DNA from 4 places in the Eubacterium limosum genome. Region 1 is predicted to be linked to each of the others. Evidence: riboswitches for the same ligand, from Rfam matches in the RefSeq annotation. Region 1 holds a riboswitch; each other region holds the start of a gene.
What was found. Region 1 has a riboswitch for cobalamin ahead of B2M23_RS07020 (TetR/AcrR family transcriptional regulator). Riboswitches for the same ligand answer to the same signal wherever they lie in the genome.
Positions count from the first base shown of each region.

Region 2: linked by a shared signal. The riboswitch ahead of B2M23_RS15345 (alcohol dehydrogenase catalytic domain-containing protein) and the one ahead of B2M23_RS07020 (TetR/AcrR family transcriptional regulator) in region 1 are both predicted to bind cobalamin.
Region 3: linked by a shared signal. The riboswitch ahead of B2M23_RS20525 (energy-coupling factor ABC transporter permease) and the one ahead of B2M23_RS07020 (TetR/AcrR family transcriptional regulator) in region 1 are both predicted to bind cobalamin.
Region 4: linked by a shared signal. The riboswitch ahead of B2M23_RS15870 (DUF2115 family protein) and the one ahead of B2M23_RS07020 (TetR/AcrR family transcriptional regulator) in region 1 are both predicted to bind cobalamin.

Region 1 covers NZ_CP019962.1:1,507,477-1,516,034, reverse strand. Annotated here, with positions in the region: gene B2M23_RS07040 (dockerin type I repeat-containing protein) at 1-218, opposite strand, end outside; gene B2M23_RS07035 (FIVAR domain-containing protein) at 342-3,917, opposite strand; gene B2M23_RS07030 (hypothetical protein) at 4,005-4,784, opposite strand; gene B2M23_RS07025 (CpXC domain-containing protein) at 5,098-5,739, opposite strand; gene B2M23_RS07020 (TetR/AcrR family transcriptional regulator) at 6,384-7,070, opposite strand; cobalamin riboswitch at 7,190-7,351, opposite strand; gene B2M23_RS07015 (leucine-rich repeat domain-containing protein) at 7,409-8,233, opposite strand.
Region 2 covers NZ_CP019962.1:3,281,433-3,289,990, reverse strand. Annotated here, with positions in the region: gene B2M23_RS15360 (sensor histidine kinase) at 1-8, opposite strand, end outside; gene B2M23_RS15355 (response regulator transcription factor) at 5-706, opposite strand; gene B2M23_RS15350 (hypothetical protein) at 1,316-1,786, opposite strand; cobalamin riboswitch at 1,911-2,085, shown strand; gene B2M23_RS15345 (alcohol dehydrogenase catalytic domain-containing protein) at 2,183-3,220, shown strand; gene trpD (anthranilate phosphoribosyltransferase) at 3,245-4,354, shown strand; gene B2M23_RS15335 (hypothetical protein) at 4,356-4,565, shown strand; gene B2M23_RS15330 (hypothetical protein) at 4,800-5,624, opposite strand; gene B2M23_RS21300 (GNAT family N-acetyltransferase) at 5,697-6,641, opposite strand; gene der (ribosome biogenesis GTPase Der) at 6,698-8,017, opposite strand; gene B2M23_RS15315 (DUF512 domain-containing protein) at 8,029-8,558, opposite strand, start outside.
Region 3 covers NZ_CP019962.1:4,366,430-4,374,987, reverse strand. Annotated here, with positions in the region: gene B2M23_RS20535 (uroporphyrinogen decarboxylase/cobalamine-independent methonine synthase family protein) at 1-1,132, opposite strand, end outside; gene B2M23_RS20530 (TetR/AcrR family transcriptional regulator) at 1,295-2,005, shown strand; cobalamin riboswitch at 2,153-2,276, shown strand; gene B2M23_RS20525 (energy-coupling factor ABC transporter permease) at 2,426-3,178, shown strand; gene B2M23_RS20520 (energy-coupling factor ABC transporter substrate-binding protein) at 3,180-3,500, shown strand; gene cbiQ (cobalt ECF transporter T component CbiQ) at 3,582-4,469, shown strand; gene B2M23_RS20510 (energy-coupling factor ABC transporter ATP-binding protein) at 4,481-5,314, shown strand; gene B2M23_RS20505 (cobalamin B12-binding domain-containing protein) at 5,461-6,105, shown strand; gene B2M23_RS20500 (GntR family transcriptional regulator) at 6,078-6,794, shown strand; gene B2M23_RS20495 (GntR family transcriptional regulator) at 6,791-7,492, shown strand; gene B2M23_RS20490 (trimethylamine methyltransferase family protein) at 7,714-8,558, shown strand, end outside.
Region 4 covers NZ_CP019962.1:3,387,657-3,392,208, forward strand. Annotated here, with positions in the region: gene B2M23_RS15865 (TIM barrel protein) at 385-1,350, shown strand; cobalamin riboswitch at 1,410-1,568, shown strand; gene B2M23_RS15870 (DUF2115 family protein) at 1,678-2,205, shown strand; gene B2M23_RS15875 (DUF2284 domain-containing protein) at 2,230-2,811, shown strand; gene B2M23_RS15880 (class B sortase) at 2,982-3,734, shown strand; gene B2M23_RS15885 (LysR family transcriptional regulator) at 3,800-4,552, opposite strand, start outside.

The DNA.
Region 1 (8,558 bases):
TCTGGATCATAAGGGCCGTCGGGCCTTTCGTCCGTGGCCTCCGGCACTGCCATTTGGGCCTCCTGTAGGGTACTGGCCGCATAAGTGTCTCCAATACGCTCCAGCTGGTGAAGCCCTTCGGGCATTTCCTCGGCCAAAGCAGACAGCGGCACGCTTCCTGCCAGCAGCAGAAGCACCAGAAAAAGCCCCAGCGCACGCTTCCATTTGTTTAGTTTCATATTTTTTATCCTTATTTTATATATTTTTACTGCATACTATTTCTATTTACGCCTAAGGCTCTCCCTTTTGGGGAGAGCCTGCTGTGACCTGATAGAAAAACCCGTGCTTTCTAAAAGTCGAGGTTATTTAGTTGTCCTTCTGCGGTAAACCAGGAAGGCTGCAAGCCCGGCTGCCGCCAGCAGCGCGGCCGCTGTGAGAACAGCGCTCGGGCTTTCAGCTGTGATGCCTGTGCTCACGCCTGCGCCTGTACTGCTGCCCTTGGCTGTGCCGCTGCCATTCTGGCTGCTGTTTTGGCCTGCGCTGTTACCATTTGAGCCGCTGTTTCCATCCGGGTTGTCGGCGCTGGCGTTTTTAAAGCCAACGACGCCAAAATCGGAAAAGCTGCCCGCTGTAAAGGTGAGGGTATGGCCTTCGGCGTCATACACCGCGTCGAGGTACTCGATGCTGCCGTCTTCCTTTTCGTGGTAGACCTTGTAGCTGTCATAGCCCCAGGCAGCTTCCGGCAGTGCGATGGTGATTTTCACGCTCTCGCCCTTACCCAGCTGGTAATCCCCCAGATTGATGTCGAAAAGCGCCAGCAGCTCAGCATCCTTGTAATCTTTATGGATTTTCTTCTGCGCTGCTTCGGTTTTCTGTTCATCCTGTTTTGTGATGCTCAGCTCTGCGTTATCTGGAATTTCAGCGTTGACCTGATAGCCCTCCGCTTCGGCCTTTGCGATTTTGATCAGGCCCGCCAAGGCTTTATTCAGGTTTTCCAGGGCCTTGTCCACTTCCTGCTGGACGGCGTCGCCGTTATCCAGCGCTGCTCTGGCGTCTGACAGGGCTGTCTGGAGGGACTCGTAGGAGACCTGGGTATACTTATCGCTGTCCTTTGCCTCTGCTAGGGCACAGGCTTCTGCCAGGGCTGCTTTGTCGGCTGCCTCGACCAGCGCGTCCATGGCGGCCACCAGCTTTTCGGTCTGGGTGTTGACAGCTGCCTGATCTGCGTTGCCGCGGTCCAGGGCATTGGCCTCTGTCAGGGCTGCCTGCAGGGCTGCCCAGGTGCTGGCGGTGTAATCCTCAGCTTTCAGGGCTTCGGCCGACTTAATGGCTTGATCCAGGGCTTTGGGATCACCCTTTTTCACCAGCTGTTCCATGGCGTCTGCCAGCTTCTGTACCGCGGCGTCCACATCGGCCTGCGGGGTATTTTCCGGATCCTGTTTTATGGCTTTAGCTTCTGCCAGAGCAGCTGCCACATCGGCCGTTTTCCAGGAATCCCTGGTATAATCGGCTTCCTTTAAAACTTCGGCCGCCTGGATGGCTTCATTCAGGCCTGCAAAGCTTGTCTTTTCAATGAGCTTGCTCTGGGCCAGCTCTAAACCATCCCTGGCCGCGTCCACTGCCGCCTGGGTGGCATTGTTCTGATCCACTGCCTTAGCGTTTGCCAGGGCCTCAGCAAAGGCTGACCAGCTCGCGCTGGTGTAGTCTGCTTCCTTTAGCTTATCCGCCTCGGCAATGGCGCTGTTCAGCGCAGTGCTGTCAGCTTTTTTGACCAGCGCTGCCTGGGCGCCGGTCAATGCTTTTGCCGCATCGGCAACTGCCTGGGTGGTCGTATTGGTTTCCTCAATACCTTTTGCAGTATCCAAAGCTGTTTTAAAGGCCGTCCAGCTATTGGTTGTGCAGGCTTCCTCCTGAGCTTCCAGAGCCGCGGCGTTCTTTAACGCGGTCTGCAGGGCTTCCCAGTCCGTCTTTAACACCAGTTTGGCGGTAGCGGTTTCAAGGGCTGTGGTGGCCCCATCGACCTTTTCCTGATCATCGACCGGTGTGTTTTTCTGGTCGAACTGGTTGGCTGCATCCAGCGCTTTTTTCTGAGCTTCCCAGGTGGCAGCCGTGTAGTCCTCTTCATCCTGCATTCCGGCATCTACGATGGCTGCTCTCATGGCGGTAAAATCCGCGTTTTTGACCAGCCAGGTGTAAGCCTCCGCCAGATTGTCCGCCGCATCGTCAAGCTTTCTTTGTTCTTCTTTTGGTGTGTCTTTAGGTTTTAATGAACTATAAACCTTATAAACAGGCTCGTATTTTTCCCAGCTGTCGCTTGTATAGATATAGTCCCGGTTTGTTATACTAAGCGCTTTATCCTTGACCGAATAATATTTTGTGGTATCTGCGTTTTCAGTCAAGTGTTTTATAGCTTCCTGCAAGCTGTCTGCCACTGTTTTTATTTTTTCAGCGTCAGATTTGTCTCTATCCAACGCCTTGGCAATGCTAAAGGCATTATCAAAGCTTGTCTGGCTGCTTGTTGTATAGACAATGTCTTGTGGTACTTCATTAGCCGCCTGCAGAGCTGCGTCCAAATTTTCCACCGCTTCTGCCCATGGACCCTGAGCGATCAGGTTATTGGTTGCATTTTTTAAAAGAGAGGTCTTCGTTAAAACAAAATCCTTCAGTAGTAAATCTGCTGTGGACAGATTACTGATTGCATCCTCCACTGTTTTTATCGCATTCTGTAGTGTTTGATAACTGCTGTCAGTGTAACGTTTATCGTCGTTTGTAATAGCTTTAGCTTCTTTTAAAACGCTCTCCAGCTCGCTGATATCCGGGGTACTCTCAGCACCGAAAGTTTTAAGTACCGGATATTTACCATCCGTTATTGCCCAAACCTTTGTATCCCAACTTTCATCATAGGTAGAGGCTTTTTTCAGTTCCTCTGAGGTTTTCCCATTGTCATAATAACTAAGATCATCGCTCCAAGAATCAGCATTAGTTGCATCTTTATTAAAAAACGCCTGTGGAGATAATTTATTATATTTAGGCGCAGTGCACATACCATAGGCTAGAATGTTGCTGCTGCCTTCTCCAGAAATATTTACTGAAGATAGAGATATGCAATGATCCATCGCAGCACTTCTGGCAACGCCATATATCGCAACTGGTGCTTGAGAATGATTGACAACAGCAATGTCCACGTCAATTAAACAATTTTTAATTGGTACCTTTGAATTGGGATTTGTTCCTGGTCCGGTATAGAACATTCCACCAACATTAACATCTATAGTTCTATCCGAGGGTATTTCGATATTTATGTTACCCGTTACAACGCAATTACTAATCTCACAGTTCGCAAGATCCATCGCTCCACCTATAAGGTTATTCGCAAACAAACCATAATTATAGGTTGAATTTTCCGTCAATTTTTCTGAACCAATATTAATATTTCCATCTACATGCAAATTTGTAATAATTGTTTTGACCTTTTCTTTTGTGCCATCACTATTGTAGTTATATCCAACTGCTAAACTTTCTCCAAACAATCCATAGGTGTTTCCGGTAAACCCAGTAATTGTATGACCACCACCATCAAAGCTGACATCCCATGAACTGCTGGGTGTCATTGTCTCTGCAAAATCAATGTCTGAAAGATCAATGTCTGCCATCAGCTTGGCGCTACGTGCTTTTCCTCCGGCCACACCTTTAGATTGGTCATCTCGGATTTCGCCACTTGCCACATAGTTTCGCAGGGCAATAAAGTCTTCCGCTGTGCTTATAAGTATTGTTTCTTTATCTTTAGTCTCATCAAATGTATTGGATGCCGTTATCGCCTCTTGATTGTCATTACCCGCAGCAAGGGCCGAGTTTGAAAAAGCACCCGCTAAGCCGACCATTACCACCAGCAAAAGAACTAAGCATCTTTGTAAATAGTGTTTCGTTTGCTGAATCATCTCTTTCCTCCGTCCTACTGGCTTTAAAAAAGCAAACAGGAAATAAGGAGAGGCGTCTCTCCTTATTTCTTAGTCTATTTATTGTTCTTATTGTGCGTTTGCCGCGTCTCGGATTGACTGTGTCATATCCACACGACCACTTTCCTTGACAATCTGCAGGGTATCGTTCCAATTGTAAGAACCATCATCGTTAACCGATTTAGGAACCCAGCTGTCTGTTAAGCCAATGTCTGCCCCGCCGCTTAAAGAATATTCAAAACGGATAACCGCCAGATCACCGTAACCTTTGCTGGTATCAGAGACTAAATCGTCTACTGAGTAATAATAAGGTGAAACAGAAGGGGCAGAAGCGTTGTTTACAGAGAACATCCAGCCAGCAGTACCAGCATATTCAGCAGTGGATAAAGAGCCCGCTGCACCATCATTGACATTATAATCAAACATAACATCTGTTGCGCCATGTCCCTTAGCCATATATTCGGCCTGTGTAATTGAGGCAGGTTTGTTTAAACCCGTTTTATTAAAACCTGTTAAAAAGCTGCCGGAAGCACCCCAGCTACCGGAAATAACATTATTTGCGCCACAAGCAGTTTTCAAAACATCCAGAACTGTCTGTGTTTGTGGAGCTTTACCAGTTACTGTCTGTACGTCTGCTGCGGTAACTTTTGTCGGACCATAAAGAATATTTTGTCCAGCTATTCCTTTAATCTGATTTAATAGATTAGCGTCCACCTGCACATAATAAACGTTTGTTGAAGCGTCTGCAGTCTGTGCCGGCGCTGCGAATGTCGGAGCTGCGAATCCTACCATCATTGCTGCTGAACCTAAAAGTGCTAAACCTCTTTTTGCTGATTTTGCGAATGCCATAATTAAAATCTCCTTTAAAATTTATTTTTTGTTTTTGAACCGGGCTTTCCTTAAAGGGATTGCCCAAGGGCCGTAAATGAGATATAATTATGAAGTCTATAGGAAATATCAGACTTCATGGGACCGTTTGGAAATTAGGCCTTCCATCGGTCCTTTTTCCTGCCCTTTTAACGGCGGGCAGGCGCCTCCTTCACACTTTTACCTTCTTCGATAAAGCTCACTCCTTTCCCATTTTCACAACATAATATTTAAAAAATATTGCTCTCTCTATTTTCTGCTGTGCTCCACTCTGGAACAAGCATTGTAATCCCTGCTACGCCAGCGCTTCCGCCCAGGTTTTATCAATCGCGTACTCGCCTTCCTTTTCCTTAAAACAGGGGGCCAGCCTCGGCGAATTGGCCAGGGCTTTGTAGTCAGCAAAGGGGGTATCGATAAAAATCTGCTTCCCGGCGTTGTTGAGCGCCCCGAACACCACTTTTTTCTTCTGAAACTCAAAGCTTCCAAACAGCACCTTATCAATGGCGATGGGAGAGTTTTCAGCCTTCAGCTTTGCGGATACGTCCTCGTATATTTTATGATCCAGATAGGTGATGATCTTATCATTCAGGTTGGACTCAAAAATATGAATTTTTTCCAGAAGGTCCATCACATCCTTCACAATGCGGATCCGGTAATTTGGAAACATCTCCAAAACCTCCCCCGCCATCGCCGCTGTATCAATGTCGCCCATATCCAGAATCACCATGTATTCTTTTTCCATGTCCTGATATTTTAACGAGTAGGGCTTTGAAAAAGTTTCACCGCACTCTGGACAGGTGTGCTTAAACAGCTCTGTTTTGATGAGCTTTGCCTTCAGCGCCTCATCCAGACTGGCGTTTATGGTATCATATCCTTTAATCTCAAAGGCTTCGCGGCACTTTGGACACTCGATGGTAATGGTTTTTGTTTTGGCCATGATACGGCCTCCTCTCTGTTCCTTCTCAAAATTTTGTATACAAAAAGGGGCTCCTATCATAGAAATTCAACTCAAATAAAACCATACACCATCAAAACAATCGCTGTTTTGATCTGTACAATAACTTTGATTATGAATATCTGTGATAGAAGCCCCAGAATAGCCGTAGAGCGTCTATATTTTCGATGAATAACCCTAGTGACGAGGATTAGTTGCATCAAGACTGTAACAAACAGGTTTCCGACTCGTCTTTACCAGTGGTTTCCGGCAAGCATCACGATAGCGGCTCTGTACTAGGATTCACACCTACTTCCCTCAGGCATCTTGATAAACTCTCAAAAACACCCTAGCTGCAGATAACCAGAATGATTATCATGCGGCAATTCATTACAGTTATTATTAAATTTCACAAACGAGTCGTTCTTTAAAGAATAGCTACAATTGATACAATTTGTTGTCATCTCGTTTACAATGCTTATTCTAGCATTATAATTTATTTTTTGCAACCTCTATTTTTGAGTTTTTTTAAATACAGTTGCTAAAAGTACCATTTCAAGGGCTTTTTCAGCGTTTTTTATTTTTTAAAGTTATCCGCTGAAGGGTTTGATTTATCATCAAAAGGCTATTATTATTTTAGACTTATCTTATAAAATCTGCGGCAGCCTGTCCCTGTACGCATCAAGAAAAACAAAACCGTCCTTCATGGTATTTTTTAAAGTATCACTGCTGATATCAAGGAGCCGGAACATATGGTAGACGATTGATTTCACGAGTTTTTTGGACTTAAACGGCAGCTCTCGCTCATAGTAACGGATAAAGATCTCTTTCTGGGCGCCGTAAAAAGCCAGCGTGCAGGCTTCCATATCTTCCTCGGTATAGCTTTTATTAAAATACTCCAGAACAGAACGGCTGAACAGCTTTAAGACCATCATACGCTTTGTTTTATTACAGTCCCGCCGCGTGATCTCATAGTAGAACTTCATCACATGGGGGTCCTCCACAATACCGGTATAAAAAAGAATCACCGCGGTACAGTACTTAACATACTGCAGTTTTGCCTTTTCTGAATTTTCTCCTACAAAATCATAGAGCTGCATAAAGTAGGTATTGATGATCTCATCAACAATGTCTTCTTTTCTGTTGAAATAATAGGTAAGGGTTCCAAGGCCAACCTGTGCGTTTCTGGCAATATCCACCATTCCCGTATTATTATAACCGCGGGCATAAAATAGCTCCTTTGCCTGCAATAGAATATTTCTCTGAGTTTGTATTCCTTTTTTTGTCCGTTCTTTTTTTATTTCCGGTACTTCCATCTCGAGTTTTAACTCCATGGCATTTACTCCTTTTTCCTGCTTAGCAACCAAAAAAACCTCCTCTGATTCAGAGAAGGAAAACTGCGGCCTGAAAAAAAGAAGGCGTCAGAATTGTCTTATCACTCTAAATCGGAGCTTTAAAAACGTATCTCTGCGCTGGTCTTCTGGCTTTACAATATCATCCTTGTCCCCTTCCCGCCATACTGGCAGTGGTTATTGGACAGGCTTTTTGTATTACAGCTGCGATTACAGCAAGGGGTTCTCACCCTTTTCCCATTACACAGGATAAAATCAGATATTTAATTGTTTTCATCATAGCTTTTTTAACGGCTTTTGTCAAGAATCACAGAGGATTTTTACTGGATATAGCGGACTTTATAATCGTATAGCTTACAATAACGGTCGATCTTGGAGCCCTCAAAACAATGTACGGTTACATCATTTCGGTTAAAGAGCCACTCGCCCACTTCATCGGGGTCGTGTCTTATTTCAACTGTTTTTAAATTAGGGCATCCATGAAACGCCCATTTTCCAATGATTTTTACACTTTCTGGCAGCTTTAGCGCTGTGAGCTTCTTACATTTCAAAAAGCCGGATTCATCAATAATCTCCAGACTCTCCGGCAGCTCCAGCTGCTGGAAACTGCAGTTTACAAAGGCTTCCTTGCCGATATATTTCAAATTTTGCGAAAACCGGATGGATTCCAGGCTTTTGCACATGTAAAAGGTTCTGAAGGGCAGCTTTTCGACGGCGTCCGGAAGCTCGATATATGCCAGCTTATCGCAATTGTAAAAGGCATTTTCCCCAATTTGTATAAGCTGTTTTGGCAGTGTTATATGTTCCAGCCCCCGGCAGAATTTAAAGGTGCGGTCTTTTATGGCGTGTATGCCCTCGGGAATCTCGAGCGTTTGTATCCTTCTGCACTCCATAAAGGCGGCTTCCCCCAGCAGTTTAAGTCCTGAGGGCAGACTGATGGCTGAAAGCATTGTGCATCCCTCAAAGGCATGGCCGCATATTTCCTTAACCGATTCCGCTATTCTGACTTCCTTCAGCTTCGTCAGATTTTTAAAGGTATTAACGCTGATCCGTTCAAAGCCCTCCGGGATATTGACGCGTTTTATGTTTGTCTTTGTCAGATCTTTTTTTGAAAAAGTCTCGATTCGTTTTGTACGCTCACTCATTATTCTCTCCAAAATCACATCTTTTATCAGGCTTTCCAGTACACCGCTTTTATTTTAACGGCAGCCGGACTTATATAAGCTTTTACAATATTCGCACGGCCGATATGCCGTAGTTTCAACAAAGCGCTTTCGTCTTTTAAATCGTCATTTTAATAATCGAGCTTATTCTAATGCACTAATTATATTTAAAGAGCTATAAAACCCAACATCAGAACCTATTGTAGTCTGTTTTTACGATTTTTTCAAATAAACGAAAATATTTTAAGGATATTCATATTTTTCTCTTATACTTTTAATCCAAACACAAAAATACATATAGGGGGTA
Region 2 (8,558 bases), 1.8 Mb from region 1:
TTTTTCATTGATCACTTCCCAGGTTTTCTACCAGGCGGTAGCCCACGCCGCGCACGGTTTCGATGTATTTTTCCTGGTCGTCCTCAATCTTCTTCCGCAGGTAACGGATATGGACATCCACTGTCCGGGTCTCGCCGTAATACTCATAGCCCCAGATTTCGTCCAGCAGCTGATCCCGGGTCAGCACCTTGTTCTTATTGTTTGCCAGATACAGGAGCAGCTCGTACTCCTTCAGCGTCAGCGACAGTTTTTTGCCGTTTTTGTATACCTCGAAGGAGCCGGGCAGGATGCGCAGGCTGCCCACTGCGATCTCCTCTGTGTCTGAGCTTTTGATCATCTCGGTGCGCCGCAGGACAGCCTTCACCCGGGCGTAGAGCTCCTTCACGCTGAAGGGCTTGGTCATATAGTCGTCCGCGCCCATCTCCAGGCCAAGAACCTTGTCAAACTCCTCGCTCTTGGCGGTGAGCATGATGACTGGAATGTAAGACAGGTTTTTATCCGCCCGCACCTCACGGCAGATGGTAAGCCCGTCCTTGCCCGGCAGCATTAAATCCAGAATGATCAGATCTGGCCGGATGTCCACGATTTTCTCAACCGCGCCGGTCCCCTCATGGACCCCCGCCACCTCAAAGCCCTGGGCTTCCAGATTGAATTTAATCAGCTCAAATATATTAAGTTCATCTTCTATAATCAGGATTTTTTTCATTTTCTCTCCAATTCTCGCTCAATTTTAACATAATATGATTATAGCATATGTTGTGTTAAAGGCATGTAAAATCTAGATTAAATTTAGTTTATTAAAAAAAAGAGAGGCTACGCACTAAAAAGTGACAGACTGCCGCCCGCAGATACCAGCGATGTCTGCCCCTAACTTGCTTTAGCATGGCGTTTACGCTGATCTCAAAAGCGACTTAGTCCCGTTTCAGGCCATCGGAGTGATCAGTTTTTACAAGTTCTCATTTAAAAAGGCAGGATATTTTTGTAAAACACATCACCGATCAACCACTGACCTGAAACGGGCTGCGCTGCTTTCTCGACAGAGATCACACCACGCTAAAGCAAAACGGGACAGACGAGAAAGAGGGTATCTGCGGGCTTTGTTTGTGTCGAAAACCGCTGATATTAAGGACGCGGCAGCCTTCTAAGTCAATGGATTGTACAAAAAAAGCTGTCCGCGGATTAAAGAACACCCGGTTCGAGATTAAAGTGCACACCGCAGGTGTCGCATTTTACGGAGAGAGGGTGTTTTTAATTCACGGACAGCGGCAAGGGCCTCAAGCTTTCGTAATCCTTTGACCTTCAGCCAGTATACCTGTCACTCCCTAAGCTCCCGAAAATGCTGCCAGTGAATCCCGATATGCCCGATGCCCAAAATCACCACAAACACCACCATCCAGATGACCCTCCCGTAGATCCCCAGGAGCAGAAACGAAACCACCGGCAGCGTAGCACCTGCCAGCGGCACACCGCAAAAGCTTGAATAAAAATCCTTAAGCTTCTGCCCGCTTCTAAAATACCGGACCCAGTAGCCCTCGTACAGCAGCATCAGCCCAAAGGACAGCGCCAGCCACAGGCTCCAGGGCGTCAGGGGGCGAAGATTAAAATCCGTAAAGATCAGGGCGCAGCAGCTCACCCCCACCTGCCCGACGCGCTCGCACCACACCAGCAGTTTATTCTCATTTCTGAACTCATAGCCCTCCGGCTGTCTTCTTGTCCAGATCAGGTTGGGGATGAACAGCATCAGCAGATACAGTACACCGATGTATGAAAATCCAAAATGTCCCATTCTTTTCCTCCTCATTTTTTATAAACAGCGTCGCCGCATAGTTAATACCGCTATTATATCACGTTTGGATTAAAACTTTTACATTTTATCTTGACACCCAAAGCAAATGTGATATGATAATAAAAAAGCATAAAACATTTCAGGTGCTGCATGGCAGATAATAGGGAACTAAGTGAGATTCTTAGACGGGCCCGCCGCTGTAAGTGGATTGCCCGGCTCATCACCACTGTCCAATAGGATGGGAAGGGAGCCCGGCGTTAATCCTCAGTCAGAAAACCTGCCTGAAGTGGTTTGACGGTCTTTATCTGAGCGATGGAGGCCTGTGGGAATGATGGAAAGTTCGCACCTTAGATTAAGGTCGGGCTTTTTTTGTTTGAAAAAATAAGGAGATACCAAATGAAAGCAGTTGTTTTAACAGGCCCCGGCCAGCTGGAAATGACCGAAAGGCCCATTCCGGCCTGCGGCGACCACGAAGTCCTCGTCAGGGTCATGGCCTGCAATTTATGTAAAACCGATCTCAAATGCCTGACCATGGGTCAGCGCGACCTGGTATACCCGCGTGTGCTGGGCCATGAAATTTCCGGTGTTATCGCCGGAGTGGGCGCTGCGGTCACAGGCTACCAGAAGGGGCAGCGGGTACACGTGCACCCAGGGATTGCCTGCGGCGAGTGCGCCTATTGTAAAGAGGGCGATGATAACCTCTGCGACCACATGCGCATCATGGGCTTTAACTATGACGGCGGCTTCCAGGAATACCTGGTGGTGCCTGAGGAAGGCGTCCGCGGCCAGATCATCAATATCATTGAAAATGACGCGCTGAGCTTTGAGGAGATCTCCTTTATCGAGCCCCTCTCCTGCTGCGTCAACGTCCAGGAAAAGCTGAAGCTTGTGCCTGACGACACCCTGCTGATCATCGGCGCAGGCCGAATGGGCATCCTCAACCTGCGTGTGGCAAGAGCCCTGGGCGTGCGTAAGGTCTTTCTGCTCGAGACCGACCCCGAACGGGCAGCCCGGGCCGAGACGCTGGGCTTTGACGCGGTTTTCGCGAGCGGACAGGACGCCGAGGGCGCCATTAAAGAACAGACAGACGGCCAGGGCGTGGACGCGGTCATCCCCTGCTGCGCGGCCGCAGACGCCATGAACCTGGCGCTCCGGGTGCTCAAAAAGCAGGGGCGCTTCGGCCATTTCAGCGGTATTATCCCAGACGGCGCCACTCAGCCCGAGATCAACACCCTTCACTACAAGGAGCAGATCATGACCGGCGCCTACGGGTGCAGCATCGCCCACAGCCGCCGGGCCAAGGCGCTGCTGGAGAACGGCAGCCTGGTCGTAAAGGATCTGATCACCGAGCGCATTCCGCTCGAGGAGCTGCGGCACGGCCTTGAGCGCGTACGTCAGCTTGAAACCCTGTCAACCATCGTCGTTTTTGATTAACACACCATATGGAGGAGTAAAATAATGGAAGCAGTGACTATGAAAGAATACGGCCAGGTGATCACCGGCCTCATTAACCGTGAAAATCTGACCAAAGAAGAATCCAAGGAAATGTTTATGGAGATCCTGGGCGACCGCCAGACGCCCATGCAGCAGGGGGCTTTTCTGGCCGCCCTCAGCGCCAAGGGCCCGACCGCCGCAGAAGTAGCCGGCAGCTTTGAGGCCATCTACGAAATTGACACCTGCAAGGTCGCGCCTCAGACCGCTGTGCCTGTGGTGGAAAACTGCGGTACCGGCATGGATACCTTTAAGACCTTTAATATCAGCACGGTCGCTGGCATCATCGCCGCCGCAGACGGCGTCCCCATGGCCAAGCACGGCTCACGGGCGCTCACCTCTGTGTGCGGCACCATCGACGCGGTGGAGGCCCTGGGCGTGGATGTGGACTGCAGTGTGGACATAGTAAAGGCCAGCATTGAGAACGCGGGCATCGGCATCTTTAACGGCATGAGCCCAGAGGTCCACCCCACTGCCCTCGGCCGGGTGCTGTCACAGATCTCCTTCGGCAGCGTTTTAAACATCTCCGCCTCCCTGGCCAATCCCGCCCTGCCAAAATACGCGGTCCGCGGGGTCTACTCCCTGGATATGCTGGAATTTGTCCCAGACATCATGCACGAAATCGGCTATGAGCACGCCTTGGTCGTCTACGGCGAAGCCGGTGACGGCTGTATCGACGAAGCCTCCACAGTCGGCGCCACCCACATGGCTGAGCTGATGCCCGACGGCACTGTGAAACGCAGTACCCTGACGCCGGAAAGCCTGGGAATCGAGCCGGGCAGACTGGAAGAGCTGGCTCCCTGGAGCTCTGTGGACGCGGCAGCCCAGGGCATTGTCCGTATCCTGAAGGGCGCCTCCACTCCCACCCGCACCAACATCGTCTGCCTGAACAGCGCGCTGATCCTCTACGTTGCCGGAAAAGCCTCAAGCATTCAGGAGGGCTATATGCGCAGCCATGAGCTCATCGCAAGCGGCGCGGCCTACAAGGCGCTGGAAAAATGGGTCGCTGCCCAGAACCGCGATCCCCAGGCCGGTCTCGCGAAGCTGAAAGCCGTCACCCAGGCCGCAGAGGTGTAAAATGAATCTCTATGCCTTAAAATCCGACAATGGTTACCTGAAAACAGCCCCCGACGGCACCTACACCCTGGTCGGCATCCATAAAGCCAGTGTCTATGACGACAGCAAACTTGACAGCCTGAAGGAGCAGCTCGCCGCCCTAAAACCCGAGCTCGAAAATCTGAGGATTGTTAAGCTCGTGCTTGAGGAAGAGGATTATTTTTGGGTGTAGATGAGAGAGATCGTGTGGAGGTTAAGGGCTAAGGTGAGACCTGCCCAATTGAAAGTTGATCGTGGAAAGTGGAAAGTTCAGGTGCAAATCCGCCGCTGCCAGATTTGATTGGATGCGGCCTGCGGCCGTTTTGGCTATATTGCCCGCTGTAAACGGTAGGGAACCACGCCCTCGTTGTTCCGCTTTTTGCCTCTGCCCTGTCTATAATCGCTTTGGCGTCAGACAAAGGGTTCCTCAGCCTTCCACTTTCAACCTAAATCGTTCCAAAGCTCCTTTTGTAAGAAACAGTCCGCCGTAAGCGGCAAGCATAAGCGCCGTACAGTAAGCGCCACTCCAAAAAATCTCGGGTTTAAAATAAACCTGGCTCCAGTTTGTCAGGAAAAACCAGCCCAACGAAAAGGCCAGGCAGAGAATACCCACTTTAACACTGCCTGTCCCCCATGCTATCTCGGCCTTTGCCGCCCCTGCTATCAGCGACACAGCGATTCCAAACAGAAGAAAGCGGACAAAATAAAGCATTACATAAATCTGCTGCCCAACTCCATCTGGCGTTTGAAGCACTGTATACCCAAGCTGTCCAAGCGGAAATAGAAACAACAGAAACAGCAAACAGGTAATCCACTCCCGCTTCCTTCCACTTTTACTGTTCGTTGCATGGCTGACCGCCAATCCTAAAAACAACAGCAAACCCGCAATAGCAAAAAACCAGTTATCATAGATTCTAATTGAAATCTCCTGTGCGTAGAACCAATCCATCACACCGTGTGGAATAATCCCATAAATCTTTTTTGAACAGGCGCCAATCAGAAAAACCATCACCGCACCGATCAGATATGCTTTCGATACCCGGATTCCCTTCATTCTGCCGCCGTGGGCCAGCAGCCCCAGCCCAAAGCCGATGCCTGTCCATTCGACGACATACAGCACATTTTTTACCGTCAGTAAAAACTCATAGGGATACCAATTCCCCGCCAGATAATGCCCAGCCGTGTCCATAAAAGTCATAAATACAATCCCGCCGAGCATGAGCAACATCATCGTTTTCCGTTCCTTTTCCATGGCTTTCCTCTCATAAAGAAATCAAATGTCCGCAGAAATATATTTCTATTATATCATATTTTCGACTTCGATCTACTCATATACCACAATATGCTCCACTTGCTCGGGAATATCCCGGATGCAGTCTCTGATAAATATGGGATATAAATAAGCCTGTGGCACTGCATCAAGCGGTATCCACGAAAATTTCAGTTGGTTTCCGTTATCCTCAATATGCTCAAAAGCCTCACCCTGTCTCAGGAGATTTTCATCCGCCGCATCCACCACATAGTAAAACCCGATCTCATGGAAGTGCTCCCGGCTCATATCATCCGTGAAAAAAGTCTCCGCCACCCAGGCCAGACGCTCGATCTTTAAATCCAGCCCCATCTCCTCCAAAAGCTCCCGCCTGAGCGCCTCCTCCGCCGTCTCCCCAAAGCTTACACGCCCGCCGGGCAGATAGCAATAAGGATTGCGCCTGTCCCGCATGACCAAAAGGCGGTCCTCATGTATCATCAGAGCCGCCGCACGAAAATTAAAGCGCCTGTTTCCCACACAGTAGGTGATGTCCCCAGTGGTCTGCGCTCCTCTTTCCATATGCAAAATCGGAAAACCCCGCCCCTGCTCATCTAAAGGCGACCTCGACGTTACCCAAAATCCCATATGCTCATAAAAACCTCTTGCTCCGGGGTTCTGCTCATTCACATCTACGGCGGTGGCGCCGCAATTGTCGATGGCATGGCGGATAAGAAAACTGCCAACGCCCTTTCCAAACCACCTTGGCTCCACAAAAAGCATTTCAATTTTCTGTTTGTCAATCCCGATAAATCCAACGGTCGTGCCCGCACTGTCTTGGGCCAGCATCAGCTTCTCCACGCCCTTCAGGCCGGCCTTCACCTCAGGGGCGAGTCCCTGAATATCTGTCTCTCCCAGAAAATCATGGGTGGCCCGCACAGAGGCCTCCCATATTTCAGCCAGTTTTTCGATCTCCTGATCGGTTCTGCGGCCGATCCTTTCAATGCTATATTCCTGTTTCATTTTATCTTCCTTACAAAAAAGCCCTCTCCACCGCAGTGAAGGGGCCTGTATTCGTGTTAGTCGTTTCGTTCCCGCACAAAGAACCGGATGGGCGTGCCATCGAAGTCAAAGGTATCGCGGATTTTGTTTTCCAGATAGCGCTGATAGGAAAAGTGCATCAGCGTCGCGTCATTGACAAAGACCACAAAGGTCGGCGGATTCACGCCAGTCTGTGACGCGTAAAAGATTTTCAGGCGGCGGCCGCTCTTGGTCGGCGGCTGCTTCATCATGATAAATTCTGTCATGGCCTCGTTGAGCTTACCGGTGGTAATGCGTTTTTCCGTCTGGCTCTTGACAAAATCAATGGTTTCGTAAATTTTGCTGACCCGCTGCCCGGTTTTAGCCGAGATAAACAGGATGGGCGCATAGTCGATAAAAGAAAGGGTATCGCGGATTTCCCTTTTCATCTTATCCATGGTCTTGGTGTCCTTTTCCACAATGTCCCATTTGTTGACAATGATGATGGACGGCTTGGCGCGGTTGTGGGCGATCCCGGCAATCTTAGCGTCCTGCTCGGTCACACCCTTTTCCCCGTCAATCAGCACCAGTACCACATCGCTTCGGTCAACAGCGGCGATGGCGCGCACAATGCTGTAGCGCTCAATATCCTCATAGATTTTCTTTTTCTTCCGCAGCCCCGCAGTGTCAATGAGGGTGTAATCTCGTCCATTAAAGCGCACCTCTGTATCGATGGCGTCCCGGGTGGTGCCGGGTACATCACTGACGATGAGCCGGTCATGGCCCACCATTTTGTTGATCAGAGTGGATTTACCCGCGTTTGGCTTTCCGATCACCGCGATTTTCAGGTTATCATCCTCCTGCGCGTCCTCATCATAGACCTTTTTAACCCGTTCGATCACCTCGTCCAGGAAATCGCCAAGACCAAGACCCTGCTCGGCGGAAATGGCGATTGGCTCACCAATGCCGAGATTGTAAAATTCAAAAATATTGTTTTCCAGCTGCTGGCTGTCCACCTTGTTTACGGCCAGCAAAACGTTTTTACTGTGCTTGCGGATCATGTTGGCCACCTCTAAATCGGAGGCGGTCATCCCCTCGCGCCCGTCCACCAGAAGCACGATCAAATCTGCCATGTCGATGGCCAGTTCTGCCTGGACACGCATCTGCAATAAAATATCATCCTTAGTGTGGGGCTCGATCCCACCGGTGTCGATGAGTGTAAAATGATGGTTCTGCCACTCCGCATCCGCAATGATACGGTCTCTGGTAACGCCGGGCGTGTCTTCCACAATGGCGATACGCTCGCCCACCAGCTTGTTGAACAGGGTGGATTTGCCCACGTTCGGGCGTCCCACCACTGCGACAATCGGTTTTGCCATAGTATTCCTCCTTATTTCATCGCTTCCAGAAAGGCCGCGCCGTCCACCGGGACAATGCGCACCTCTGCCTGAAGCGACTTTTCAATATCTTCTGTTGTCACATCGTCCAGCAGGTCATGGGTATGACTGCGGACCATATTTTCCGGGATCAGATAACGGTCTGCCCCCGGAGGCACCTGCCTGATAATATCCGTCCCCGTAATCAGGCCGGACACTGTGATGTCCTCGCCAAAAAAATCATTGGTGACCGGATAAACAGACAGCTCCACGCCGCAGACAGCGCTTGCCTTTTGGGCGCAGTCCCGCATAAAATCCGCAGCCAGCCGCCCGGTGATAATGCCGACTCTGCGGGGTACGTCGTTTCCACGTACCGCACAGGCTTCGCTCAGGGCGGCGTCCAGACCTTCCTTAAAATCCGTCATCATTCCCACGCCATTTTCGATCTGCGGAAAACCGTCGTAATAGCTGGAATCCGGCAAGGCTTCGCCGGCCAGCAGGAAAAACTCGTCGCTGGCGTAGACAAAATTTGTACCGTATTGGC
Region 3 (8,558 bases), 1.6 Mb from region 1:
AATTCAATACAGCCTTCAGCTTATCCGGGTCGGCGTCATGAAAATCCAGAGCGGATTTGTTCAGCCCAAAGTAAAAGCGGCCATTTTCCATGCCGATATCCATGAGCTCGCGGGCTTTGTCAATACACGCCTCGGTGGAGTAATCTGAAAAGTAGTTCAGCGGATAGGAGCAGCTGAGCATGTGGTCCTGACCAAGGGTGGCCGTCGCCTGTTCAAAATCCTGGTATTCCACTGCAATGACAATTTTATCCTTGGGCAGCTCCTGATAAAAATCGAAGAAGCGGCCGTCGCGGTAGTCGCCCTGGAAGTTTATATAAAGGGTAACGCCCTTGTCGGTCAGCATTTCGCACAGCTTTTTGAAGGTAGGCCAGTAAAAGCGTTCAAACTGCTTCTGGTTAATCATTGGCGGCAAATGTGACCAGGTGCAGGCTAGCGGGAAGCCGCTTTCATCCGCCATACTGGTGGTTTCGACATAGCGGGCCATGACGTTTAGCAGCGCGTCGCAGGCGGCTTCGACGTCGTCTTTTCTGCGCCGCAGGTCCATGGAAATCTGGGTGATGCCCCGCAGATGGTCGGCCAGAAGGTCGAAGGGGGCATAGAACATGGTGCCATAGTAGAGCAGAGCGCCATTAGCCATGGTTTTTTCAAAAATCTGATCATAGAAATGGTGTACCTGATTCTTTTCATAGAGAAGCGCTTTGGCAAAAGCCATGGTACAGTAGGGGGCTTCACGCCCCAGTTCGGTGTACATCCTGGGCAGCACGCGGGATGCAATGCAGTGGATGGGGTCTTCGATGAGTTCGGGGTATTCCTCTGGAAGCAGTGAGGTTACCTCCGGATGCTGCATATAGCCGTTGACACGGTTTTGAATCCAAACCTTTGAACCCAGCAGGGCATTTTTCTGAGGCGGCATAAAGACCACACTTTGGGTCAGGTCGATGTCGAAGTCCTTCATAACCTGATCATAGCCTTTGATGAAGCCGTCGTAATCCCAGAAGGAACGAATACAGTCCCGTTTTGTATATTCACAGATATAGGTGGGCTCAAAGTCCATCATAATGGGAACATAGTCCATTTTTTCGCCGCGAACGCCGCGCATAAAATTATCGAGCTTTGCCTGAGCGTTTTCCATTTTATTTTTTCTCCCTTATTTTTTACAGATTTAAACAAAATGTGCACATATTTTGAATACGTTCAATATACACCCTTTTCTAAAATTTGTCAACGTTCAAAATTCATTTCTTTATTTTTTTTACGGCGGGTGCTATAATAAAATAAAAAACGTGGAGGAGCCATGGCAAACTATAAAAATGGTCTCGAGACAAAGGAGAGCCTTTACCGGAGCGCCAAAAAGATTTTTTACCAGAAGGGCTATGATAAGACAACGGTCAAGGATATCATTACCGATGCCAGAACAAAGCAGGGCCTTTTAAACTATTATTTTGGGGCGAAGGAGAACCTGGCGGTCCAGATTTATAAGGACTTTTGCAACGATGTTGTTTTCTGTGTGGATGAGCAGACGGCTGAGCTGGGCAGTCTGCCCCGGGGGCTGCTGTTGGATATGATTGGCTATCGGGCGTATTTTAAGGCGCTGTTTACAGATACCTCTGTCATGCGGTTTTACGCGGAGGTCTCAAAACTGCCGCTGTTCGCAAGAAGCATGCTTGATCTGCGGGACTATTTTTTTAACCTTGAGCTTGAAAGCGAGGCATACGCGGGTATTAACCCAAGGCTGAAGGAACGCAGGTATTTTGAGTATCTGAAATCTCTGACGGTTGGAATGGAGATTCAGGTTTTCAGAGATGTGCTTGAAAAGCAGATTGATCTGGAGCTCCAGGATGCTGTCGACTGGTTCTTTTTTGACTATTACAGCTTTCTTTTCACCGATGCGGACTATATCCGTGAAAATATCGAAAGGTCAAGGCAGGTTGTCGGCCGTTTTACTTTTGAGATCACCCCTGTATTTGAGATCAGTTTGTCGGTACAGGCAGACACGAAACTTTAGTAAGAGATAAGTAATAAAGTTAGTTGCGCCAAAGTATACCCATAAGGGGTACGGGTATAAGAGGTGCTGATGGCTTTCAAATAAATGCAACAGAGGTATTGACAAAACAGGCTTGCAAGCATATAATAAATGTAAATTCGGCATTGTTATTATTGTCCTGTGGTTGTCCATCGGCCTCACGATGGTTTGAGCACAATTGGGTGAAAATCCCAAACGGTCCCGCCGCTGTAAGACGAAAGTCAAGTCAGATTGCTGACCATAGGATTTTAAGCTGCATTTGGTTACGAGAGATAACTGAATGTAAGGACGAGGCTGTGTGTATCTTTGGCACACCCATTTCGTACTTTCATCGCTTATCTTTTTTGATGAGCGATTTTTTTATGGAAAAGTACGTTGGGAACAAGTTTGAGGAGGTAGAAAATGACAAAGAGACAAAAACAAGTTGTGACCATGCTTGGGGCATGGGCGCTGGTCTTTGGCATTGTGCCCGCGGCAAACGCGATGCACATCATGGAAGGCTACTTACCGGTTGGCTACTGCATTATGTGGGGTGTCTTATGTATACCTTTTCTGGCGGCCGGCTTTTTCTCCATTAAAAAGACTCTGACAGGCAACAGAAGAGCGATCACCTTACTTGCGATGGCGGGCGCATTTATCTTCGTGATCTCTTCTTTAAAGATTCCATCCGTTACGGGCAGCTGTTCGCATATGACAGGTACAGGCCTGGGCGCCATTTTATTCGGACCCAGCGCAGTCAGTATTCTGGGGATTATCGTATTGTTATTCCAGGCGATCCTTCTGGCTCACGGTGGTCTCACCACCCTTGGCGCCAACACTTTCTCCATGGCCATCGCAGGCCCCTTTGTATCCTTTGGGATCTACAAGCTGTGCCAGAAAATGAAGGTAAACCGCAAAATTGGGGTGTTTTTGGCAGCCTGCATCGGAGATTTGTTTACCTACTGTGTTACCAGTATCCAGCTGGCTTTTGCCTATCCCTCAGAAACAGGCGGCGTGGCAGCTTCTGCTGTTAAGTTCCTGGGTGTGTTTGCCCCTACACAGCTGCCGCTGGCCATTATTGAAGGGATTTTAACGGTTATTATTGTCATTGCTCTGGAAACCTATGCGAGCCCAGAGTTAAAATCAATTGGATTTTTAGCAGCGGAGGAAGCGTAAGATGAGCAAAAATAAAAAATTAGTCATTGTTCTGCTGGTAATCGTCGCACTTTTGGTGGTTGTTCCGCTCTTTGCCCTTCAGGGCGCTGAGTTCGGCGGCTCCGATGATGCAGGAAGCACCATGATCGAAGAAATTCAGGGCGGCGAATATGAGCCTTGGTTTACACCAGTGCTCGAAACACTGATCAACGGTGAACTGCCAGGTGAGGTTGAATCACTGATCTTCTGTCTCCAGACCGGTATCGGCGTTGGCATTCTGGCCTTTTTCATGGGCCGTCTGGTAGAGCGCAAAAAGCTCGGCAAAGAAGATTCAGAGCTGTAACCGCATTTCCGGGGGTAGGGCAACCTGCCCTCTTTTTATGATTAAGCGTAAAAAAATTCCTTAGAGTAAAGGAGCTTGTTCGTGAAGGTATTTTTAGTAGCACTTGCAGTTCTGTGTGTGTGTGGCCTGGTATACTGGCTGCGCCACCGGGAGTGCGCCCACAGACACGGCGGGCATCATGGCCATTCCCACGGCGGGGCGGTTTTTTCCATTGATGTGCTCGCCTACAATTCAAAGATCAACGGCTGGAATCCCAGCTTTAAGGTAGGGTTCTCCCTGCTGCTTCTGCTCATTTGTGTCATTGCCAATAACCTTTATGTGTCGGCTCTGGTTATTTTGATCACAGCCTTTATTACAGTGGTTATGGGAGGCGTGCACTTCAGGGATTACCTGAGCTTTCTGAGAGTGCCGGTGGCGTTTCTCATACTTGGGAGTATAGCCATCCTCTTCAATTTTTCAAACGAGCCTCTGGGACTCTGGTCCCTCAACTGCCACTTCTTTTATATCTATATTTCCCACGACAGCCTCATGACGACGCTGTATTTATGGGGTAAGGCCTTTGGCGCAGTCAGCGCCATGTATATGATGTCTCTGTCTACCCCGTCCACTGAGGTTTTCGGGGTTTTGCGCCGCGTGCACGTTCCCAAGCTTGTTATTGAGCTGATGAACATGATCTACCGGTATATTTTTATTCTGATGGACACTCAGGCCAAAATGAAAAACTCGGCGGAGTCTCGGCTGGGCTACTGCGATTTTAAGACAGCGGTTTATTCCTTCGGCCACTCCATGAGCAATCTCTTTGTGGTTTCAATGAAGCGTGCCAGCCAGTACTATGACGCCATGGAGGCAAGGTGCTACGATGGCGATCTGCTGTTTTTAGAGGCTGAGAAGCCCCTTCACAGGGAACAGGTAATGGCTGCGGCGCTGGTGGTCCTGCTGCTGGTGGCTGTTTGGATTTTAAAATTCTAGGAGAAGGCAACATGAAAGAAACAATCATTGAAATAAAAAATCTCAAGTACGCATACACCAGCGACAAGCCGGCGCTTCGCGGCATTGATGTTACCATCGGGAAGGGAGAGCGTATTGCGGTTATCGGCTCTAACGGGGCTGGAAAGTCGACCTTTTTCTTGAACCTTAACGGCGTGCTCACACCGGACAGCGGCGAAATTTATTTTAAAGGTCAGAAGCTAACCCGGGATAAAAAGGATCTGAATACGCTGCGGAAGTCTATCGGGATTGTTTTTCAGGACGCGGACAACCAGATCATTGCCTCCACAGTCATGGGGGAGGTCTCCTTTGGCCCTATGAATCTCAAGCTTCCCAGAGAAGAGGTTGTCCGCCGGGTCGACGAAGCTCTGGAATATATGAACATTACGGATTTTAAGGACCGGCCTCCCCATTATCTGAGCGGTGGAGAAAAAAAGCGGATCACCATTGCCGACATCATTGCCATGCACTCCGAGGTCATTGTTTTTGATGAGCCCACTGCGGCCCTGGACCCGCTGAATGCGGAAATGCTGGAGGAGGTGCTTGAGAAGCTGGCTGCTCAGGAAAAAACCATGCTGATCTCCACTCACGACGTCGATTTTGCCTACCGCTGGGCAGAGCGTGCCCTTGTTTTTTGCGACGGACAGATCATCGCCGACGCCCCACCAGTTGAAATTTTTAACGATGCGGAGATCCTAAGACGGGCGAATCTGAAAAAGCCCATGATGCTGGAGGTTTACAATGCCATGGTGGCAAAGGGGATGCTCCCGGACGACCAGGCCTATCCGAAGGATGTGACAGCGTTTAAACACCTGCTGGGTGCCTAGCAGGCAGCAGACAGAGCCTCAAATTTATAGAAGAACCAGCCCTGAATATGCTGGTTCTTTTTTGTCATCAATTTAGCCTGCCGCGGTTGTTTTTTATGAGTATGCTATGTTATACTAAAAAAGATTACAATACCAGTGAGGCGGAAATGATTGAACAATTAATTACTGCTTTTGTAGAGCTTGACGAGGAGCTTGTCAATAAATTGACCAAACGGGCGCTGCGAAGCGGCATAAAGCCCTATGAAATTATCGAGGCAGTCAATTTTGCGCTCGGCGAAATCGGGAAAGGCTTTGAGACAGGGGAGGCGACGCTCTCAGACCTGATGATGTCGGGCATTCTCTATGAGCAGATCATTAACTCCAAAGAGATGCATCTTTATGATCAGATCGAGCAGACCAACAGCTCTGGCCTGATTCTCTTGGGGACCATAGAGTCGGATATTCATGACATCGGCAAGTCGATTTTCAAAAGCGGCGCGATTATCTCAGGCTTCAAGGTCATTGACCTGGGTGTAGATGTCTCCTCTGATATTTTTATAAAAAATATCATCAAGTATCAGCCGGATATTTTGGGAATCAGCGTAGTCTTGACCAGCGCTGTGGACTACATTAAGCGGACCATCGACGTTATTACAGGCGAGGGGCTGAGACAGAATTTGAAGATTATTCTCGGGGGCAGCTTCATTGATGATGAGATTGTCCGATGCTGCGGGGCAGATGGTTACGCAAATAATATTTTGGATGGTGTAAAGCTGTGTCAACGATGGATGGAAGAAAGAGCCAATCGGTAAAATATCAGCAGATTGCTGACGATATCCGCTTAAAAATACTGGGTGGGATCTATGCCCAGAATGAAATGCTCCCATCAGAAAAAAAGCTGGGTGAGAAGTATGGTGCGAGCCGACTGACCGTCAGAAACACGCTTAATCTGCTGGAGAATGAGGGCTATATCTATACGAAGGCGGGAAAGGGCTCCTTTGTCAAGGGTGTGTCCACTGATCTGTACCGGATTGATATGGACATTAACAGCATTCTCAACGGCGGGTATGACCGGGTGGAGCTGATCAAGGCTAAAATGATCAAGCCCGATATTGACCTGGTTTACGAGCTTAAGGTTTCAAGGGAGAGCAAGATTGTCTTCATGGACTGGCATATTTTTAAGAACGAGGTAATCATTGGGTATGACAGGCGCTTTATCCCTTATTTCAGAGGTCTGCCCATTGATGAGAAGGATTTGACCTACACGGGTCTGAAGGATATGATCAAGGGCTCTCAGACAGATTTCAGGGAGGAGATTATCGTTAACGGTATTATCCCTGAGGCATGGCTGAAGGAAAAAATGGGCATTGACAGTAAAAATACAGACTCGGTACTTTTGGTGGAACGCAAAATTTATGATGACCGGGGAACCCCCACCGGCCTCGACCGACTGTATCTGAATGCGGATGAAAGCTGTATCAAAGGAGTTTTTAGCGTATGAGCAATGAACAACTGTTTACAACCTATCAGGTTGTCTACGAGGATTTGAAGGATAAGATTCTGGATAAAACGTTTCGGCCCGGGGAAAAGCTGCCCTCCTTCAGTGAGCTGTGTGAGCTCTATAACGTAAGCAATATAACAGTCCGTAAGAGCATTGAGCTGCTGCGGCAAAACGGCTATGTCCACTCTAAGCCAAGAGTCGGTAATTTTGTAAATGAAATCAAGAATGAGGTATATGCCCTGCGCTATAACCAGAAAACCTCCATGAAGCATGAGCCAACGGAGGTAAAAGTCCTCTCGGTCGATTCGGTCGATCTCGAGGAGATGAAGCAGTACACCAAGGTGCGGCCAAACCGTCGCGCCAAGTGTATTAAGATCGCCCGCATGCACTGCTTTGGACAGCTGCCTGTTATGTATGAGCTGATTTTCATCCTGCACAATCCACGGCTCAATATCCATTCCTTCAATGAGGAGCGCTGGATCAGTGACGGCATTGGCGTTATTAACAATTATGACATCAATAAAAAATTTTATCTGTCCGTCGACAACCACTGTGAGACGGTAAAGGATAAGCTCTATCTGGAGGAGGAGGATAGTATGTTCCGCATTCTCATCGAGTATTACACGAAGCAGAACCGGTTTGCGGGTATCTCTGTGAGTTTTGCCAGCTGTGACGATATTGATTTCCGGATTTCGTAAAAAATTGTAAATTTTCTTGACAACGCATACAAAAGGTGTTAATCTTATCTCAGAAATTACTGTTAGTGTAATTCAATTGAGTATAACATGTTATATATATTTAAATGAAAAGGAGATGGTTTCCTAAGAGGATTATTTTTTTATAGCAATTGAGTATAACATGATATTTATAATATCTTGGCAAATTAAATTGATTGATGATTAAAATTTAGGGGAGAATCATGAAATTAAATTATTCAATTGGAACAGACGAAGAGGTACAGCGTATTCACGAGACAAGCCTGAAGATCTTGTCAGAGGTGGGCGTGTCCTTTCGTTGTGAAACGGCCTTTGATATTTTTAGGAAACACGGGGCCAGGGTTGAGAACGGAATCGTCTATATGGATGAAAAGCTTGTTGAGAAGGCGCTGTCCACTTTGCCAAAGACCTATGACTGGTACGACCGGCTGGGGAACAAGATTACCATCGGCAACAAGGTTACGCATAATGCGCCGTCCTATGGACCGATGTATGTCTGCCAGAACGGGAAGTATGAGCTGTCAAACCATAAACATCTGGTCAATTTTCACAAGCTGCATGAGACCAGTAAAGTCATTGACATCTCAAACCCGAATGTCATCGATGTGTCCTATGTTCATGGAGAGGCAAGGGAAAAGTACCGCTTGGGCATTGCCCTGAAATACTGCCAGAAGCCTCTGATGGGGCTGGTGGAAGGCAAAGCTGTCGCGACAGAGAGCCTTGAGACAATGTGCCGTTTTTATGGTCTGGAAGATGTCAAAAGACAGATCATCGCAACCGGGCTTATTGACACAATGGGACCGATGCAGATGTCCACAGCAATGTCTGAGGCCCTGATCACATACGCCGAGCTGGGGCAGGCGGTAATTATCTGCGCGGGCCAGACCTTTGGCGTTACCACGCCGCAGTCCATGGCCGGTGTCTATACTTTGGGCAATGCGATGATTCTGGCAGCTATGGTTTTAGCGCAGCTAGCTCAGCCGGGCACGCCGGTTGTCTATTGCGGGAAGTTTGACTCGTCGGATATGCGGCTGCGTTCGGCGGCGGC
Region 4 (4,552 bases), 1.9 Mb from region 1:
ACTTTATCATATTCTTAATCAGGTGTCAATGCTTTTGCAGCGGTAACAGGGCATTACACATGGGAACAGTCAGACTTAATTTATTTTCGTTCATAGCCTGTAAGCATGGTCATGGCAAAGCAGAAAAGTGCGGCAAAAGCCCAAAAACGGTGCTGTTTCATCGTAAAACCTCCTTTCAGTCATCTATGCGAGTTTTTCCTATTAAAACTATTATACATAATAGACGTAAAAAATTCAATTCTTAAAAACTCCGATCCTGTTCAGAAGCAGTTTAAAACTGCAGAATTTTAAGAGGCGTTTGACAAAACAGAGTATGAGGGCTATGATAAAGACAAATCAGACACTGCATAATCTTGAAAATATATGAAAAGCGGAGCTGCCAGTATGAAAAAAATGATTAATATGACCGTGTTCAACCATGATATGGACCGGTTTGAAAACCAGGATGCCCTGAAAGACTTTTACAAGTCCCGCGGGCTGGACGGCCTGGAGCTTCAGGTGTTATGGAATGAGCGCCTTCCTGAGAAAATACCGCAGGAGGATGTTGTGGGGGTGCACCTGAGAATGTTTCCCTGTTGGATGGATCTTTGGCGTAATGACGAAGCAGCCCTGCTGAAGGAGTTTGATAAACCGGAAAACTGGGAGACATACTATGAGGGAAGGGATAAATCCTGTATCCTCAACCGTTTAGAAAAGGAGCTGGAAACAGCGCAGGCGCTGAACGCCGAGTATGTGGTGTTCCATGTCTCGGACTGCCGTTTTACAGAGACCTACCACAATGTATTTCATTACAGCGACGAGGCAGTGATTGACGCGAGCTGTGAGGTGATCAATACGCTTTTGGACGGTAAAAATTACACATTTAAATTCCTGGTCGAGAACCTCTGGTGGCCAGGCCTGACCCTTACCCGACCGGAAATGACGGAGCGGCTGCTGAGGGGAATACATACCGATAAAAAGGGGATCATGTTCGATACCGGCCATTTACTGCATACCAATTTAGAACTGAGGACAGAAAAGGAAGGCATTGATTACATCAACAAAATGCTTGATGCCCACGGAGTGCTTTGTGATTATATTTATGGAATGCATCTCCAGCAGTCACTCACAGGAGCGTATGTCCAGAGCATTGTTCAGAATCCGCCAGATTTAAAGGAGTCCTTTTGGGATCGCTTTTGGCAGTGTTCAGAGCATATTTTTAAGATTGACGCCCATTTGCCCTTTAGGCATCCTGAGGTAAAAGCGCTGATACAGAGAATATCGCCCGAATACCTGACGCTTGAACTTGTAAGCGCCGACTCAGCTGAGCATGGGCAGAAGCTGGATCAGCAGCTCCTTGCTTTAAAGTAGCATTCTCTGGCGCTTTTTCTTGACAAAGACAACAGAAAGCGATATGATAAAGAAAATTTAATAGCGAAACTGTTCTGTGTAATGGGAAAAGGGTGCGACTCCCTTGCTGTAATCGCAGCTGTAATGCAAAATGCCTCTCAGTAACCACTGCCTGCCGGCGGGAAGGGAGAAGGATGATATTGCAGAGCCAGAAGACCGACTCAGAAGCAGGTTCTTAAAGCTCCGATTTAGAGTAATAGGACAAACCACAGGCAGTCTTGTGTCTTTTTTACCTTCTCTGGATCAGGGAAGGTTTTTTTGTGGTCAAAGGAGCGGGAAAGGAGAAAAATGACAAAGTATGATTTGGTCCTTCAGCTTCAGGAGGAAGCAGAAATGTTTGATCTGGAAGTTTTGATGCAGCAGCGCGAGGAAGTACAGAAGGTTAGGTTCAGGCCGGGGACTCTGGCCCATCAGACCATGCTCAATACCATTTACAATGTAACGGCGCTGATCAGCCTGAAGACTGCAGTCCTGGATGACGGCTCCGCGAAAAGCGTCAGTGAAAAGAGGTTATACGCCTTTAAAGGACTGATTGACCAATACCTGGAGGATTATGCCCTTGGCGGAGCGTTACAGAAGAGCATGATCAGGCTTGCGTGCACTTATCTGGCTTTTATCGAAGAAAAACCGCTCCACCCCGTAGGAAGTCATTTCGACGGCCAGTTCCTGGAGCAGCAGTTTGATCAGTACTATTGCCCACAGAAGGCCAAGGAGCTGGGCAATCCAGACGCGCTCTGCCATTTCTGCAGTGCCCAATGCAAGGAGACGCTGGAGACCGGGGCCCGCGCTGCTGCGAAGAACTGCACCGGCGTTTAAACCCATTTTAGATTTGAGGTAGCAATGAATAATTTGAGAACAGCATATCATGCTGATGAAAAAATTGTGAATCATCCGGGCGTGTTCATGCATCCATCACCACAGGAAATCGGCGTAGAGGAATGCGCCTTTTCAACGACTGACCAGCTGCTTTTTTCAGACCAGACACGAACCCTGTGCCAACGCAACAGCTGCGGACAATTTAACGCGACCTGGGCGTGCCCTCCGGCTGTGGGAAGCTATGAAAGCTGTGTGATGAAATGCCTTTCCTATAAAAATGTGATGATTTTTTCTACCGTCGCGGATTTGAAGGGGCGATATAATGTGAGAGGCTGGCATGAAGCCCGCGTCAGGCATGAGACAGTCACCGACAGAGTCGCTCAGCAGTTTCGGACACATCGTCCGGACAGTCTCGTTTTATCGACAGAGGGATGTCTGGTCTGTGACAGGTGTACTTACCCTGATGAGCCCTGCCGGTATCCGGATAAGCTCTTTCCCTCGGTGGAGGGGTATGGGATCATCGTAATGGACATTGTGATTAAAACCGGTCTGCGCTATACCCACGGCTCCGAAACTCTGACGTATTTTAGCTTTATTCTTTTTTAAGACAGGCATAAAATCCTTTTTGTTATCATTTAAGTCTTTATCAATTTAGAAAGATTTGATATAATGAATAACCATAAAAGGAGGTGGAAAGCCTTTGGGTTTTAAAAATCTGAATGGACTAAAATATGGATGCGTAAGGACAGCAGGCTCGAAGGCTATAGAATATAAATATGACAAAAAAGAAAGTGAAGAAAAAAAGAAGCGCGGTGCGCATTGTTGGAGACATCGTCATCATTCTGATCATTCTCTCCCTTCTGGGGGCGGCAGGATGGATGCTCTATAAAGAGTTTTTCCCCAACAATACGCCGATCCTTAAAATGCAGGTTACAAACCGTGAAGATAACAGCATTGACTGGGCGGCACTGCGTGAGGTGAACCCCGAAACCGTTGGCTGGCTGAGCATTGAGGGGACAAATATTGATACCCCTGTGGTACAGACAACCGATAATGATAAATATCTGTACACCTCATTTAACGGAGAGTCGGATGAAAGAGGCGTGCCCTTTTTAGATATGAATTATAAATGGCAGCCTAAAAGCCAGAATTCTCTGATTTATGGGCACAGCACCATGCGCAGCGGTGTGCACGTTATGTTTGACGATCTGCTTTATTACTATAAAGATCCCAATTTTATCACAGAGCACAATAAAATTGTGTACAGAAGACCGCCGGAGCTGGGCGGTGACGGCGTGTGGGAAATTTTTGCCGTGCTGGTGGTTGAGCAGGATTATGATTACAGACAGCTGGAATTTGCCGACGACGAGAGCTTTCTGAGCTACTATCAAAACATAAAGAATCAGAGCATTGTCGCAAGCAATGTGAGTGTACAGCCGGGTGACGAGATCCTCACGCTGTCCACCTGTATCTTTAATGTCGGACTCAATGACGGCCGCTTAGCCGTTATTGCCCGCCGTGTTTCATAAAAAATCGCCTGGCAGAAGGTTACAAAAGCCGTATTCCTGTGGATACGGCTTTTTATTATGCTTTTTCAGTCCCATTTCTCAAAGGCTTTTATTTTTTCAGTCAGGACTTTTATGTATTTTTCGCCGATCGCGCTTAAGCTGTGCTCGTTTCTGAGAATATATCCGGCGTGGAGCCGCTGGTCATTATCCAAAAGACGGATAGCCCTTACTTCGCTCATGTTGGAATGCATACGGTCAGCGTCGCTGTTGGTCAGGTCCGGACCGATACTGAAACAGTTTGTGCCGCGGACCAGGGCAATTTTGGAGCAGCGGTCAATCACATGGATATTTTTATCCCAGATTTCATTGAACAGGATCTCCTCCGAGAAATGCATCATGCTGTCCTCCCCCTGGTCGTAAGTCACAAAAGGGTACTCCCTGAGCATATCCAGCGTCAGGGATGTATTGCCGCTCAAGGGGTGTTTTTTCCGCAGGAAAACATAGGTGGTGAGCTGTCCCAGCTCATAAAAGCTCAAATTGCTGGAATCAAGGAGCTTTTGCATGGTGTTGAGATAATGCTCGTTGATACACAGGATGCCAAGCTCACTGCGCCTGGACGCCACATCGTGTATGACCTCATGGGTCGGGCACTCGCGGATGGCAATGTCATAATGCCTGAGCTCAAGATCCTCGATAATCTGTATAAAAGACATGACCGAGAAGGGAAGCCGCTGAGTGGAGACGGAAAAACGCATGGGCACTGTTTTCCGATGCTTGTACCGCCTTTCAAGATACTCGCTTTGCTCAACAATATCCTTGGCGTGGTTTAAGAAGTCCTG